Regions from separate parts of the Vibrio sp. PID23_8 genome, predicted to be linked through region 1. Evidence: riboswitches for the same ligand, from Rfam matches in the RefSeq annotation. Region 1 holds a riboswitch; each other region holds the start of a gene.
What was found. Region 1 has a riboswitch for thiamine pyrophosphate ahead of thiC (phosphomethylpyrimidine synthase ThiC). Riboswitches for the same ligand answer to the same signal wherever they lie in the genome.
Positions count from the first base shown of each region.

Region 2: another riboswitch for thiamine pyrophosphate. It lies ahead of thiD (bifunctional hydroxymethylpyrimidine kinase/phosphomethylpyrimidine kinase); the one in region 1 lies ahead of thiC (phosphomethylpyrimidine synthase ThiC).
Region 3: another riboswitch for thiamine pyrophosphate. It lies ahead of thiB (thiamine ABC transporter substrate binding subunit); the one in region 1 lies ahead of thiC (phosphomethylpyrimidine synthase ThiC).

Region 1 is NZ_LIXE01000021.1:29,901-35,186, forward strand. It holds gene AK966_RS19110 (HesA/MoeB/ThiF family protein) at 1-557, opposite strand, end outside; gene AK966_RS19115 (thiamine phosphate synthase) at 544-1,959, opposite strand; gene thiC (phosphomethylpyrimidine synthase ThiC) at 1,959-3,899, opposite strand; TPP riboswitch at 4,065-4,163, opposite strand; gene crcB (fluoride efflux transporter CrcB) at 4,225-4,608, opposite strand; tRNA gene AK966_RS19130 (tRNA-Asp) at 5,087-5,163, opposite strand; partial or broken rRNA gene rrf (5S ribosomal RNA) at 5,229-5,286, opposite strand, start outside.
Region 2 is NZ_LIXE01000005.1:292,687-297,972, forward strand. It holds gene AK966_RS11660 (phosphatase PAP2 family protein) at 1-382, opposite strand, end outside; partial or broken gene AK966_RS11665 (thiamine phosphate synthase) at 572-706, opposite strand; gene thiD (bifunctional hydroxymethylpyrimidine kinase/phosphomethylpyrimidine kinase) at 712-1,584, opposite strand; TPP riboswitch at 1,695-1,805, opposite strand; gene AK966_RS11675 (TldD/PmbA family protein) at 2,151-3,536, shown strand; gene AK966_RS11680 (TldD/PmbA family protein) at 3,536-4,879, shown strand; gene trmY (tRNA (pseudouridine(54)-N(1))-methyltransferase TrmY) at 4,957-5,286, opposite strand, start outside.
Region 3 is NZ_LIXE01000004.1:82,269-87,554, reverse strand. It holds gene thiP (thiamine/thiamine pyrophosphate ABC transporter permease ThiP) at 1-1,022, opposite strand, end outside; gene thiB (thiamine ABC transporter substrate binding subunit) at 1,037-2,029, opposite strand; TPP riboswitch at 2,096-2,245, opposite strand; gene AK966_RS09355 (flavin prenyltransferase UbiX) at 2,278-2,916, opposite strand; gene mpl (UDP-N-acetylmuramate:L-alanyl-gamma-D-glutamyl-meso-diaminopimelate ligase) at 2,916-4,274, opposite strand; gene fbp (class 1 fructose-bisphosphatase) at 4,585-5,286, shown strand, end outside.

The sequences.
Region 1 (5,286 bases):
TCATCGAACGGATATAAACAGCGGTAACAGGCTTTGCTTTCTACTTCTTGTTCACTTGGTGTTTGATAATCAAAGACGGCGAACTGCCCCTGCCAACCAATTGCCGCCGCTGAGATGAGTGGCGTGTTTTGTTCAAAACAGACTTGATTAATTAGCTGACGGGTTGGCATATTGTCGGTGCAGTCCAGCACCACATCCGCCAACATCACCTCAAGCTGCAGCTGTGCTGTGTCTAATCGCTTATTGAGAGCGCGTACTTGGATCATCGAATTAAGATCAGTGAGCTGCTTTACGGTTGCTTCTGTTTTCGCAACTTGGAGGTCTTGTTCACGATAAATGATCTGACGTTGTAGGTTACTGCTATCAACCTCATCATCATCAACCACAACCAATTTACCGATGCCCGCCGATGCCAAGTACAAACTCGCTGCACTGCCTAACCCACCACAACCGATGACCAGCACATGCGATTTTCTCATGCGCTCTTGCCCAACTTCGGCAATTTCAGGCAGAGCGACTTGGCGCTGATAGCGAAGGAAGTGCTTATCCGTGAGCATGCTCGCCTCTCTTGGTATCCGCCAATTCACTACTCTGATCAGTAAACATTAGCTGTCTTTTCTTCATCAGTTGTGCGAAGAACTCGATGACAGACTGAGGTGATTCAGCCAACGTAATAGCTCGCACAACTGCCAAACTAGAAACACCTGTTTGCCAAACTTGGTCAGCATTAAATTGGTCAATGCCACCAATCGCGACCGTCGGAAAACCGAGCTCGTCGACACTTACTTCTTTGTCTTTTGAAGGACGGAAAGCCGGCTCTGTATTTCCATAAGGAATGCTATCAATCAGCTTTTGATACCGTGCCAAGAGCACCAAACCCTGTGGTTTCGATGGCATCTGTTTTGTGGTGGTTGGGAAGATATGCCCTAACGCAATGTAACTAGGGTGAATTTGTACGATGCGCAGTAGCTCATAATAACCATGAGTAGAAAGACCAAGACGAATGCCGGCTTTAGTTAGCTGAGCCAAATTCGATTCATCTATGTCTTCCTGCCCTAGATGAACGCCATAAGCGCCATGCTTGATTGCCAGCTGCCAATAGTCATTGATAAACACTTGTGCTTGATACTGACGACCTAGCTCAATTGCTCGAATGATCTGTTGTTCTAAATCGACTTGTTGTGGGTTCTTGATTCGTAGTTGAATCGTGTTGATGCCTAAAGGCAGTAAACGCTCAATCCAAGCAACATCATCAACGACTGGATAAAGCCCTAGACTTTGCTTGGTTAGCGTTGGAAAGCTAACGCTCTCTCCTTGTGTAGACCAACCAACTTGAATATCGAGTCGGTTATCTTCCAGTACAGGTGTGGGGAAATCATCAAATTGGTCAGCCCACTGAGTAGATCGTCCCTCGTCAAGGTTGTCATTCAATAGTGTTTCACGTGAAACATTCGCTTGTTGCGTTGTCATTGCTCGAGCAAGTGTTAATGCATCTTCAATAGGAAAATCGAGTACTGTCAGCGTTACTATCCAAGCAAGGTGATGCTCAGGAGCAAATGCTGTGTTGAGCTTGGACTTAACGGTAAGCGCTCTCACTTCATCGTTAATTGGGTGACGCCAGATATCAAGCTGAAGCACTTCATGCTTTTCACCGGAAACCTGGCGATCAGCAATACCAATATAAATCGCTTTTGACGGTTGCTTTGCGCACGCTTCTACCGATAAAGCAGAACGATAATAAAGCGCAAATGAACACTTAGGCTCAGAGTCATAACCATCAATGAGATCAGTCGTTATGTGTGTGGTCTGTTGGTCGCGAACAAGCTGAATAGATTGAGCTGGGCTCACACCCAACTTAATGTCTACAATGCTAAACCCCTGTTCTTTTGCCACCAACAAACATTGCTGAACTGAACCCGTCAGATCAATCAATGATGACGGAATAAGGATTTGGCTCATTAGTCACTTACCTCGGCATGTGCTGCTGGGTGGTACAACTCAGATCCTGTATCTCTAAATTCTTGCGATTTTTGACGCATGCCCTCGAGAGGGTCATCAAGCATTTTGATCGAGATAGCTTGGTCCGCAGCAACTTGCTCAATATCTTTCGCGTACTCACGTACCTCTTGGGAAATCTTCATGGAGCAGAACTTTGGTCCACACATCGAACAAAAGTGAGCAACTTTGCCAGACTCTTGAGGTAAGGTTTCATCATGGAAAGCACGCGCGGTATCTGGGTCGAGTGACAAGTTGAATTGGTCTTCCCAGCGGAACTCGAAGCGAGCCTTAGACAGCGCGTTATCACGTACTTGAGCACCAGGGTGTCCCTTCGCTAAGTCAGCGGCGTGCGCAGCAAGCTTGTAAGTGATCATGCCAACCTTCACGTCTTCTTTGTTTGGTAAGCCGAGATGCTCTTTAGGTGTTACGTAGCAAAGCATCGCACAGCCATACCAACCAATCATGGCCGCGCCAATACCTGAAGTAATATGATCGTAACCAGGAGCGACGTCTGTCGTCAGTGGACCAAGCGTGTAGAACGGTGCTTCATGACAGTGCTCTAGCTGCTCTTCCATGTTCTCTTTGATCATATGCATTGGAACATGACCAGGACCTTCGATAATGACCTGAACGTCGTATTCCCACGCAATCTTGGTTAACTCACCAAGGGTACGAAGCTCAGCAAATTGCGCTTCATCGTTAGCATCGGCAACCGAACCAGGGCGTAGGCCATCACCGAGAGAGAGTGCCACATCATACTTAGCACAAATTTCACAGATCTCACGGAAGTGGGTGTATAAGAAGCTTTCTTGGTGATGTGCTAAACACCATTTCGCGATGATAGAACCGCCACGAGAAACAATGCCAGTAACGCGTTTTGCTGTCATTGGTACATAGCGAAGTAGTAAGCCGGCATGGATAGTGAAATAGTCAACGCCCTGCTCTGCTTGTTCAATCAGAGTATCGCGCATCACTTCCCAGTTAAGGTTTTCCGCAACACCATTTACTTTCTCAAGGGCTTGGTACATGGGTACAGTACCAATCGGAACCGGACTGTTACGTAGAATCCACTCACGAGTTTCGTGGATGTTACGTCCAGTAGAGAGATCCATAACGGTATCCCCGCCCCAGCGCGTTGCCCATACTAACTTCTCTACTTCTTCTTCAATCGAAGAAGTGACCGATGAGTTACCGATGTTGGCGTTCACTTTGACCAAAAAGTTACGCCCAATGATCATTGGTTCGGATTCTGGGTGGTTGATATTAGAAGGGATAATCGCGCGACCTTCGGCGACTTCTTTACGCACAAACTCGGCGGTAATGTCTTTTGGAAGATTCGCTCCGAAGCTTTGACCCGGATGTTGTTGATTCAGCACTTCATCGCGGTATTGAGCACGCCCCATATTTTCACGTAGCGCGATGTATTCCATTTCTGGGGTAATAATGCCTTTGCGAGCATAGTGTAACTGAGTCACACACTGCCCACCTTTAGCACGTCGAATACGTGGTAGATTACCGTAACGAAGATCGTCTAGCGTTTCATCTTCTAAGCGCTCTTTGGTGTATACCGAGCTTACTTCATCGAGTAGTTCAGTATCAGCGCGCTCTTCAATCCACCCTTCTCGCAGCTTAGGTAAGCCGTTGTAGAGGTCTATGGTGTATTCTGGATCTGTGTATACACCTGAGGTATCGTAAACGCGTACTGGCTCATTAGGCTCGAAAATAGGCGCTTCTTTTGTGCCTCCAATAAGGCTATCAGCGAGTGATATTTCACGCATTGGCACACGAATATCGGGACGTGAACCATCTACGTAGACTTTGCTTGAATTTGGGTACGGTTGTACCGAGAGTGTATCAATGAACTGTTTTGCTTCCAGTCTCGCTTGCTTGCGACTCGACATAGCATTTTTCCTTGCTTTGTTATGCTTAGATAAAAAGTATTGGGATAAAAATGCTTGGCGGATAGATGCGACAAGAGGAATCGAATTAAGGACAGGTTGAGCGGGTGCTCTTCGTCTATAACAACATTCGACTATTTGATAGGTCGACCAGATAGAACTCTGGTGTAGATATCTTCTCTTGTTCCCTTCGCAGATTCTAATCTGATCAGGTTCAACGGATCCCGAATTAACGGTCTCAGCCTTATGGCACTCCGACAAGTGAAATCAGTATATAAAAACGGCTTGGTTAAACCAAGCCGACCTGATTAAAATTTGAGTATTTTTGCTAACTACGCATCAATAATTGGAACCCAATCCATGCAGCTGAAATGCTTAACACGACATTCAACAGTATGTTCAATCCCATTTTAAAGAAGGCACCCTGCTGCATAAGCAACACGTTATCCATCGAGAAGGTAGAAAAAGTGGTTAATGCACCCAAAAAACCAAGACCGATAATTTGGCGCCACGGATCAGTTGTTATCAGTTCAGTTTCAAACGCAGCGATCAAAAGGCCTATGATGAAAGAGCCAACGACGTTTACCGTTAACGTACCGTAAGGAAAACCACGCCCCAGTAGCATTACACAAAGTTCAGAAATTAAGTAACGAGTACACGCACCAAATGCGCCACCTAATGCAATAAAGCCCAAAATGGATAGTTGTCCCATAATGCCCCCAGAAAAGTTGATGGCGATATTGTAATCAAATTTATAATAATAGTGATTATAAAGTCTTAGAATTCAGCGAAAACAACATCCAACAGTTACACGTATTTAAAAAGTTACAGGTATCACTTAGTACAAATAAGCAGCACCACTAAAAATACGACTAATGGTTATTTATAAATACAATGAAAGGGAGCTAGGAAGACAAAAAGAGGAAATAAACCCGAACAATTAATCTTCGAGGTTATACCAATCGTAGTAAATAACCGATCATTCTAGCTTGTTATAACGCTCGATAACTTCGTTTAAAATTTTAATTGTGGAATAACTACTTATCGAAAATTTTAGCGTTTTTCCTGAGCTAACTCTGATTACTTACTGTGATTAGTATTACCTTTAGCATTAAGCTTTTTTGTATTAATTCAAATCTTACACATACGAAAAAGCCCTAGCATTGCTGCTAGGGCTTTGTCTGAATAAATGGCGGAGCGGACGGGACTCGAACCCGCGACCCCCGGCGTGACAGGCCGGTATTCTAACCAACTGAACTACCGCTCCACACGGAGATAAAACTTTTGTTTTATCCGATACTTGTCGTTCAGAACAAGTACCTTAAATTAAAAGCCTGGCGATGTCCTACTCTCACATGGGGAAGCCCCACACTACCATCGGCGCTATTTC
Region 2 (5,286 bases), on a different contig from region 1:
GGGTTGCTAGTTGATAAAACGCTTCTGGGCGCTCAATCAATTGCTCTGCGGCAAGCAATTCGGTGTAGGGACGTGGGCTTTCTGTCATCAGCTTTAAGCCTGTTTTGCTGGCAAAACCAATCACCAGTAACAATCCCAGCATAGACAGTTTTTGCATCCAGTCAGACTGGGTTGGTTTGAAGCGATAAAGGGACAACACCAACAGCGTTAAGGTAATCAAAAAGCCTTTGCTGCCCGCAGAATCCGTCAGCAGAGTAAAGAGAATGCCAGTGCCATCAGAAACGTGAGAAGTAAGATCGTGATACGAGGCAAACAGCGAAAGCGGGATGATGCCAAGAATGAACAAGGCGAGCATCATCAAACCGTATTTTTTAGTTTTCATCAAAAGTCATACAGCAGTCGAAATTAGGCAGCTATCTTACGACAATCGATGTGAAAAACTTATCAACGCTGTGTCAATTCGAATGTGAAAGTGACATCGATGTCGTTCATTGATGAAGCGCGGTATTAGAAAGTGTTGAAATGCAAATGCGCACATCCATAAGCGCTTTGTGTTTAAAGGACAAGTAAGCTAGTTCATCAAACGCAGTAGGTACTCCGATGCGGCTTTTGGATCTTCCGCATGGCAAATGGCCGAAACCAAAGCCAAGCCGTGAACGCCAGTTGCGCCAAGCTGCGGAATGTTACTTTCGTTAATACCACCAAAGTGCATTAGCGCACATGCGTGTAATCTGCAAAAAAGTGGTTCACAGGACCATGACCTTTACCGACTTCAAGCTCATCTGCGTGCGCGATGGCTTGGCTTATATACTGCTTACCCAGATGAACGGATTTGTGCAGATTGTTGCCTTGACCAAGGTAAGACGCGATAGCTGAAGACAGGGTACAGCCTGTGCCATGGGTGTTTTGGGTTGAGAAGCGCTTGGCGCTAATCAATTCAGAACTGTCTGGCATGATCAACAGATCGTTGCTGTTTTCGTCTTTCTCTAAGTGGCCGCCTTTTAACAGCACTGCTTTTGCACCTAGTGCACGTAAATCAGAAATCATATCGTTCATTTCAGACTCTGATTGAGGCACCGGCTTGCCCGTCAATGCTGCACCTTCAGGTAGGTTAGGGGTAATGATGTCTGCTAGCGGAATCAGCACTTCTTTTAATGTGTTGATCGCCGACAGTTCAAGGAGTAAATCGCCGCTGGTGGCCACCATTACAGGGTCAACCACAAGGTGTTTAGGGCGGTATTGCTTAATCTTGTTGGCAACGGCTTTAATGATGTTGGAATCTGTCAGCATGCCGACTTTGACGGCGACAATGTTGAGATCGGTAAATACTGCGTCGAGTTGGCTTTCTACATGGTCGAGAGGAATAGGGAAAATGGCAGAAACGCCTTGGGTATTTTGCGAAGTAATCGCCGTGATCACTGAGCAAGCAAAACTGCCGGTTGCGGACATGGCTTTGATGTCGGCTTGAATGCCTGCGCCTCCACCGCTATCAGAACCTGCAATCGTCAACACAATCGGTGTGTTGGATGAAGATGTTGCTTGTGGCAGTGTTGATGGTTTTTCTTGTCTTGACTGCTGCGCCATGGTTGCTCCTATTACAAGACATATAGGAACAGACTTGGCCATCGCAAAGGAAGATTGTTGATCGGATCCGTTGAGGCTAGCTGAACTGATGGAGTTCAAGATCAGCTAGTGGCAAAGTGATGATAGTTCCCTACGTCAGTGCTAACTGAATCAGGTTCAACGGGTCTCGAATTTCGATCTCAGCCAACGCATGAACTGCATTGGCTCCCCGACTATTTCGCAAAGAGCATAGCAGTTCCCCCAGTGAAGCTGCACGTGCTTTTTCCTGTTATGAGGATCTATCGATTAAATATGAGATGTGGCAGAGGTAATAGAGGATAGACATCAGAGCAAATGACGTGCTGCATTGAAAGTCGCAGCAAAAGACACCATCTAATATCGAGATATCGACATATTACGTAACGAACCGTTCTTTAATTTAACAAGGATTAGCATAAAACAAGGTTAAAAAAGTGTTAATATTTAACGCGTTGCCAATATGTCTTTGAGTTATCTTATGAAGCGACTAGATAGAACCTAACTCAAAGACAAGGAAGGCGAGAACGATCAACGAGCAAGGAGATCTCATGCTTAATTCTGTAACGGCGAAAGCGGTGATAGATCACGCTCTGTTTTTAGGGGCTGATTTCGCTGAGTTATTCGTTGAACACCATCAAACCAACACGGTCCAGATCGCATCTGGTGAAGTGGATAAGGTTAACTCGGGTATTGATTTTGGTATCGGTATTCGTCTCTTCTTCGGTCATAAAGTGCTTTACGGTTACACCAACAGCACCGATGAAGCCGAACTGAAACGCGTAACCTCACTGCTTGCTGCAAAAGACAAGCGTGAGCAAATCGTTTCAACAGGTTCTCTCAATCTGAACCGCTACCCAATTCAACATGGTTGTCGTATGCCACTTGGCAAAGACGCTAACCTAGATTCTAAAATCGCTTTCCTATTGCAAGTTGACCAAGCAGCACGTGCAGAGAGTGAACACATTAGCCAGTTCATTGGTAGTGTGCTTCAGCGCGAACAACAAGTGTCTATCTTCAACTCAGAAGGTCTACACGTTGACGATACTCGCCATTACATTCGTGTTGTTGGTAATACCGTCGCTCAAAAAGGTAATGAGCAATCTTCTGGTATGGAAGGGCCAGGTGCACTTGCTGGTTGGGAGTTCAGTGAACAACTTGATGCGAAAGAACTCGGTCAAACTATTGCGCAACAAGCGTTGGTGAAACTTGGCGCGGATGCGTGCCCATCGGGTGAAATGCCAGTGGTGATTGGTAACGGCTTTGGCGGCGTTATCTTCCACGAAGCGTGTGGTCATTTGCTAGAAACCACTTCAGTTGCTAAAAAAGCATCCGTATTCCACGACAAGATGGGCGAAATGATAGCTCACACTGCCGTGAATGCAGTTGATGATGGTACCATGACCAACGAATGGGGCTCGATTCATATTGATGATGAAGGCATGCCGACTCAGCGTACTCAGTTGATCAAAGACGGTAAGCTAACGAGCTTTATGGTTGACAAAATGGGTGGCATGAAGACAGGTTACGAGCCTACAGGTTCTGGTCGTCGTCAAAACTACAAGTTCGCACCGACTTCGCGTATGCGTAACACCTTTATTGAACAAGGCGAGCATTCACTTGATGACATGCTGGCAGGTATCGAACGTGGTATCTATGCGAAGAAGATGGGCGGCGGCTCGGTTCAGCCGGGCACGGGGGAGTTCAACTTTGCCGTTCGTGAAGCTTATCTCATTGAAAATGGCAAAATCACCAAACCTCTGAAAACAGCAACGCTTATCAGCACGGGGCCAAAAGTGTTAAAAGAAATCAGCATGGTCGGCAAAGACATGGCGCTTGCTCCGGGCATGTGTGGTTCAGTAAGTGGCTCAGTGCCAACCACAGTCGGTCAACCAACATTGAAAGTAGATAATATTCTGGTAGGAGGCGGTAACTAATGAGCCAAGAACAACAACTTCTTAATGCGGTTGATTACGTCCTATCAGAAGCAAAGCGTCAAGGTGCAGAAGCTGACGTGATTGTAAACCGCAACAGCAGCTTTTCTCTGAAAGCGAACCAAGGACAGTTGGATGAGTACAAAGTAAGCTCAAGCCAAGTTCTGGGTGTTCGTGTTGTGAAAAATGCGCGCGTTGCAACAAGCTACTCTGAATCACTAGAGCAACCAAGCTTAGATTTGATGCTGACCAATGCACTGCAAAGCGCTCGCTTTTCTAAGCAAGATGAACATCAGACCATTAGCTGCGTGAATAGCCAAATCACGACCGATGTAACTGAGATTGCGCAAGAAGATGCGACTTCAGTTGACGAAAAAATCGAACTTTCTCTCGCGCTTGAGCAAGGCGTCGTGGCTCTACCTCACGCTTCTAGCTCACCTTACAATGGCTATAGCGATGGCGAGACTCAACTGATTATCGCCAATACTCAAGGCACGTTGTGTCAACATTTCGAACGATCGTTTACTTGTTATGCGTATACCTTGTTTGAAAAAGACGGCAAACAGTCGATGGCGGGGCAAATGTCACTTGGACGTCGTTTTGATGAGTTGAACCCAGCTTACTGTATCGAAGGCGGTTACAACCTTGCTCGTGATCTTCTCGAAGGCGAGCCAGTTGCGACGGGTAACTATCCAGCTATCTTCCACATCAATGCGCTAGCAAGTTTGTTTGGCGCATTCGGTAGTGCTTTCTCTGGTGTCAGTGCAATGAAAGGCATCACGCCGCTGGGTGATAAGCTTGGTCAACGTGTTGCGAGTGAGTTGATTACCTTTACCGACGCGGCTTATATGCCAAATGGTATGGCCATTGCGGGTTTTGATAGTGAAGGCTTTGCTACTCAAGATAATGTCATGATTGCCAATGGTGAATTGAAAACCTTGCTACACAACAGTCAAACAGCAAGTTACTTGGGTGCAGTCTCGACGGCAAGTGCTGCTCGCGGGGCAAAATCGAGCCTAGACGTATCCGCAAATCACAAAGTGATTGCGACAGGTGACAGCTGTGCGTCAGAAGTAAAAGCGGGTGAGTACTTAGAGCTCGTCGAACTTCAAGGTGTTCACTCTGGCGCGGATGCAGTGAGTGGTGATTTCTCATTTGGTGCTAGTGGCTTCTTGTGTCGTGATGGAAAGCGCGTTCAACCAGTGCGTGGCATCACGGTCGCGGGTAACTTCTACAAGATGCTGCAAGAGATTGAGGCAGTAGGTGATACTCAGCTTATTAACGATAGTCGTACTTTCTTCTCGCCAGACGTACGCTTTGCACGTTTGAGTATCGGTGGTAAGTAAACCTAGCATTCCTATAGAAACAAAAAGAGGACTCAATGGAGTCCTCTTTTTTTTATCGAATGATTAACTCGCGAGAATTAAAATTCGCGGATGTCCAATTCATTGTGGATCAATACCACACACTGAGAAGCGAAAAGCATCTTAGGACCTAAGCTGATCTTTCCTGTGCCAAGGCGCTTTAAGCTGTTAAAGGACTTCTTCGGCATCGGAATATGGTCAGTTAGCAAGAAACATGGGTTTGTCCCGATTTCTGCGTCACGGACAAATTCGCCTTTTTTGTCCAACATATATAGCTGGTGGTCTTCTGCCAGTTCTTGCACCAGACGTTCGAAGCTTACCGTACGAACGGTAATACCAGGCTCTACTTCACGAAGCTGCTCTTTGCCCATACCCACAGACGCATCTAA
Region 3 (5,286 bases), on a different contig from region 1:
GCAGCAACAGCCAGAGAGCTCGCTAACACGGCAACTTTGAGTGAATTCCACAATGCAGACCAAAAGCGTTCATCACTCAATACCGACCAAACTTGTTGGTTGATACCACTGAATACGACCATCACAAGCGGCGGTATGACAAGTAAAAAGGCAGCCATGATCCAAAAGCAATCCCAAGCTTTTGACCATCCATGATCCTTCGTTAAATATTGCTGTACTGATATGCTTCCAGCGCTTACCGAGACTGGCTTCGTCAACTTCTGTACGCCAATCGCGAGTAAGCCACATAACAACATTTGCCACAGCGCCAACAGCGCCCCAGCTTGCAAATCAAAGTCGAACTTAATCGCTTGGTAAATGGCAAGTTCAATCGTCGTTGACTTCGGTCCGCCGCCTAATGCCATCACGGTGGCAAAGCTGGTAAAACACAGCATAAACACCAAGCCACTCACATGAGCTAACTGTTGCCTTAGACGTGGCCATTCCACCCAGCGGAATTTGTCCCAATGAGTCATACCAAGGTGTGCACACAGTTTATGTTGCTCTGAAGGAATGGATTCCAATGCCTGCAAAAGTAGGCGCGCCGCATAAGGCATATTGAAGAACACATGCGCAAGCAAAATACCGTTCAGTCCATAGATGGAAAACGGTAGATCAGCATCAAGGCTTTGTAGTCCTTTTGCAATCAGGCCACTATTGCCGTAAATCGCCAGCAAACCAAATACACCCACCAAAACTGGCAGAACCAAGGTGGAAGCAAACAATTTTAACAGTAGAAACTTACCAAAGAACTCACGACGAGAAAGTGCGTGAGCGACGGGAATGGCAAAGCCGACGCTCAACACGGTAGAGAGAAATGCTTGGTAGAAGCTGAACTTGGTGACATGTTGGTAGTAAGGATCACTCCAAACCATCGACACATCAAGAGAAGGCGCTTGAATAATCAAAGCACCTAGGGCAGAAATAACAAAGGCCGTGATAATCATCGCGACCCCTAAACCAATTTTCGGTACAGAATTCAAAAGTAGAACCTATATTAAAACGTCAATGCGCTTTGCCACTCACGAATCCAGGACTTACGCTTTTTTGCAACTTCATCAGCACTAAAGCTCAGTGACTTGTTTGGTACGCTGAGCGTTGCAAAACCTTTTGGCAGCTCAACATCAGTCACTGGGTACATCCAGTTGCCCGTTGGCATTGCCGATTGGAATTCATCACTCAAAATGAAGTTCATGAACTGATCGGCTAGCTCAGAATTCTGTGAGCTTTTTACCTTGGCCGCCACTTCCACTTGCATGTAGTGACCTTCAGCAAAGTTGGCACTTGCGTACTTAGCATCGTCTTCCGCAATCAAATGGTAGGCGGGAGAAGTCGTATACGACAGCACAAGATCAGACTCGCCATTCAAGAACATGGAGTACGCCTCGGACCAACCTTTGGTAACGGTAACGGTTTTACTCGCTAGCAGCTTCCACGCTTGGGTGGCGTCATCGCCATAGATAGACTTCATCCACAACATCAAGCCTTGGCCCGGCGTCGAAGTGCGAGGATCTTGGTAAATGACTTTCAGATCATCACGCTCTTCCAACAACTCCTGCATGCTCTTTGGCGGATTTGCTAACTTATCTTTGTTGTACACAAAAGCAAAGTAGCCGTAATCGTAAGGTACGAAGGTTTTATCCTGCCAACCGTTAGGCAGCGTGGTTTTAGAAGTATCAACGTTATGCTCAGTCAGCAGGCCAGTCTTTTTTGCTTCCGCCATTAGGTTATTATCCAAACCTAACACGATATCCGCTTTGCTGTTGCTTCCCTCCAAACGAAGGCGGTTAAGAATGGAAACACCATCGTCCAGTGCAACGAAATTAACATCGCATCCGCATTTGGCTTCAAATGCCTTTTCGACGTTAGGACCAGGTCCCCAATCGGCAGCGAAAGAGTCGTACGTATAGACAGTTAAGGTGTTTTCAGCGGCAAACGCTGAAGTCGAAGTGATGGCTGCAAGGGCAATCAGACTAAGAGTGGTTTTCACGGCTCGCTCTCCATTTGCATGTCGAAAAGTTGAGCGGCACAGGGTTGAGGCAGGTATTTAGGACTTCCAATATCCAGGCTCAATTCCTACGCCAGCATTATCTGGTTCAGGTAATACGGGTCCCTTCCTGCTCAACAACGTTCAGCGATTAGGTCTCAGCGCCCAAGTGCATTGATGAGTTCAATGCCAAATGAGTTTGCTCCCCGATGAGTTGGATGGATTGTAAAGGTCTTTGATTGATTACACAATCAACGTTGGTCATAACCCCAACGTGGCACTAAACCTTGTTCAATACCTAAGTGATCAAGAATTCTCGCTACCATAAAATCAACCAAGTCTTCAATGCTCTTCGGTTGATGGTAGAAGCCCGGCGCAGCAGGCATGATGGTCACGCCCATCTGCGATAGCTTGTGCATGTTCTCTAGATGTAGGGTTGAGAATGGCGTTTCACGCACCACAAGCAGCAACTGTCCACGTTCTTTCATCACCACATCCGCGGCACGTTCGATCAGGTTATCCGACATACCGTGTGCGATCGCCGCGACGCTACCCGCTGAACATGGGCACACCACCATTTGTTTCGGCGCTGCGGAGCCTGATGCCACTGGTGAGAACCAATCATCTTTACCACAAATCGTTAAATTATCTGGGTTGCAGTTGAGGTGTTCTACTAATGCCTTTTGTGCCGCTTCAGGGCCGCTTGGTAGTTTCAAATCATGCTCAGTCGCCATCACCACACGAGCTGCAGAAGAGATCAACACATACACGTGGTAATCCGCTGAAACAAGACACTCGAGAAGGCGAAGGCCATACGGGGCACCAGAAGCGCCCGTTAATGCTAATGTGATGGCTTTTTTAGGGGTTACTTTTTGCTGCATAAATGTCATTAAGCTTTTTGTTTCAGTTGTTCTAGAAGCTTGCCGTGGATGCCACCAAAGCCACCATTGCTCATCACAAGAATTTGGTCACCCGGTTGTGTTCGTTCGACGATTTTCGCGACAAAGCTATCCATCTCTGTACCGACAAACGCAGATTGTAGACACTGGTCAGCAATGTCTTGTACCGACCAACCAATGTCATCCGGTTGGAATAGGAACACTTCATCTGCGCTGTGCAATGACGCCGCGAGTGTATTTTTGTGAACACCGCGCTTCATGGTCGCAGAGCGAGGCTCCAGTACGGCAAGAATACGCTGTTCGCCTACCTTGTTCCGTAAACCGCCCAGCGTCAGTTCAATCGCTGTTGGGTGATGAGCAAAATCATCGTAAACCGTCACGTCCTGCTCTTCACCTTTTAGCTCCAAACGACGTTTCGTATTGATAAAGCGACCAAGCGCCTGACAAGCAAGCTCAGGAGTAACACCAACATGACGCGCAGCAGCAATCGCCATTAATGCGTTATCTACGTTGTGGTCACCAACGAGGTCCCAATCCACGACGCCTACTTTCTCGCCTTGCAGTGACACTTCAAATTTAGAACCATCGACAACCAATTTGTGTGCTTGCCAATCACCATCGACACCAGAGAACTGCTTTTCTGTCCAACAACCGCGCTCGATCACCTCTTGCAGAGACGGATCTTGCTTTGGCGCCAAGATCAAACCGTTACCCGGAACAGTACGCACCAAATGATGGAATTGACGCTTAATCGCCTCTAGATCGTCGAAGATGTCTGCATGATCGAATTCAAGGTTATTCATGATCAGCGTGCGTGGGTGATAATGAACAAACTTAGATCGTTTATCGAAAAAAGCACTGTCATATTCATCCGCTTCGACAACGAAGAACATGCTTTCACCCAAGCGAGCCGACACGCCAAAGTTACCTAGCACACCACCAACAAGGAAGCCCGGTTGGTAACCGCAATCTTCTAGGATCCAAGCCAACATGCTTGAAGTGGTGGTTTTACCATGGGTACCCGATACCGCCAGAACCCAACGATCGTGCAATAGAAACTCTTGCAACCACTGTGGACCCGAAGTGTAACGAATATTGGTGTTGAGTACATGCTCAACACATGGGTTACCACGGCTCATCGCGTTGCCTATCACCACGAGATCGGGTTGAGGGTCAAGTTGAGAAGGGTCAAATCCTTCAATTATTTCAATACCTTGAGACTCTAGCAGGGTACTCATTGGTGGATAAACATTGGCATCCGAACCCGTCACTTTATGACCTAGCTGACGCGCTAAAATTGCCGCGCCGCCCATAAACGTGCCGCAGATACCCAAGATATGAATGTGCATAAACGTAACCTTGTAATGCGTTTTTTAATTCTTTCATTATCGTGATAACTGTAAGAAAAGCGAGTGTCTTTCACCTTCTTCTTGCAGTCCCTTTCACAAATCTGACAAGGCTGGATACAGACTGTACTGTCAGCGAACTCTGAGATGAAAGCTAGGGTAGCTCTACAAATAAATTGAGATCTCAAACCGTTACTTCATTACCATTAAAAAGATCTGCGAATTAAACTTACAATTAGCACAATAGTTTAACATTCATAAAGAGATGTCCCATTGTGCGAGCCCCCACTGAATTGAAAAGTAAGGATTAACCATGTCAGGAATGCGCACCTTAGGCGAATTCATCGTAGAGAAGCAAGTGGACTTCCCCCACGCTAGCGGCGATCTCTCATCTCTTTTAGCTTCCATTCGTTTGGCTGCCAAAATCGTAAACCGCGAAATCAATGCGGCCGGCCTTGGTGATATCACTGGCGCAGTCGGTACAGAAAACATACAGGGTGAAGCCCAGCAAAAGCTCGATGTTTATGCGAACGACAAGTTCAAAGCGGCGCTTGAAGCTCGCGACCAAGTATGTGGCGTGGCCAGTGAAGAAGAAGATGAAGCGGTTGCCTTCAATCGAGAACTCAACCAAAACGCAAAATACGTGGTATTAATGGACCCACTCGATGGCTCATCAAACATCGACGTGAACGTGTCAGTCGGTACCATCTTTTCCATTTACCGCCGAGTTTCCCCTATCGGTACACCAGCAACAGAAGAAGATTTCTTGCAACCTGGTCACAAACAAGTCGCCGCTGGCTACGTGATTTATGGTTCATCCACCATGTTGGTTTACACCACTGGCAATGGCGTAAACGGGTTTACGTACGATCCATCCATTGGCAGTTTCTGCCTGTCTCATGAGAACATGATGATCCCAGAAGACGGTCAGATCTACTCAATAAACGAAGGCAACTACATTCGCTTCCCTGTTGGTGTTAAAAAATACATCAAATACTGTCAGGAGAATGAACCT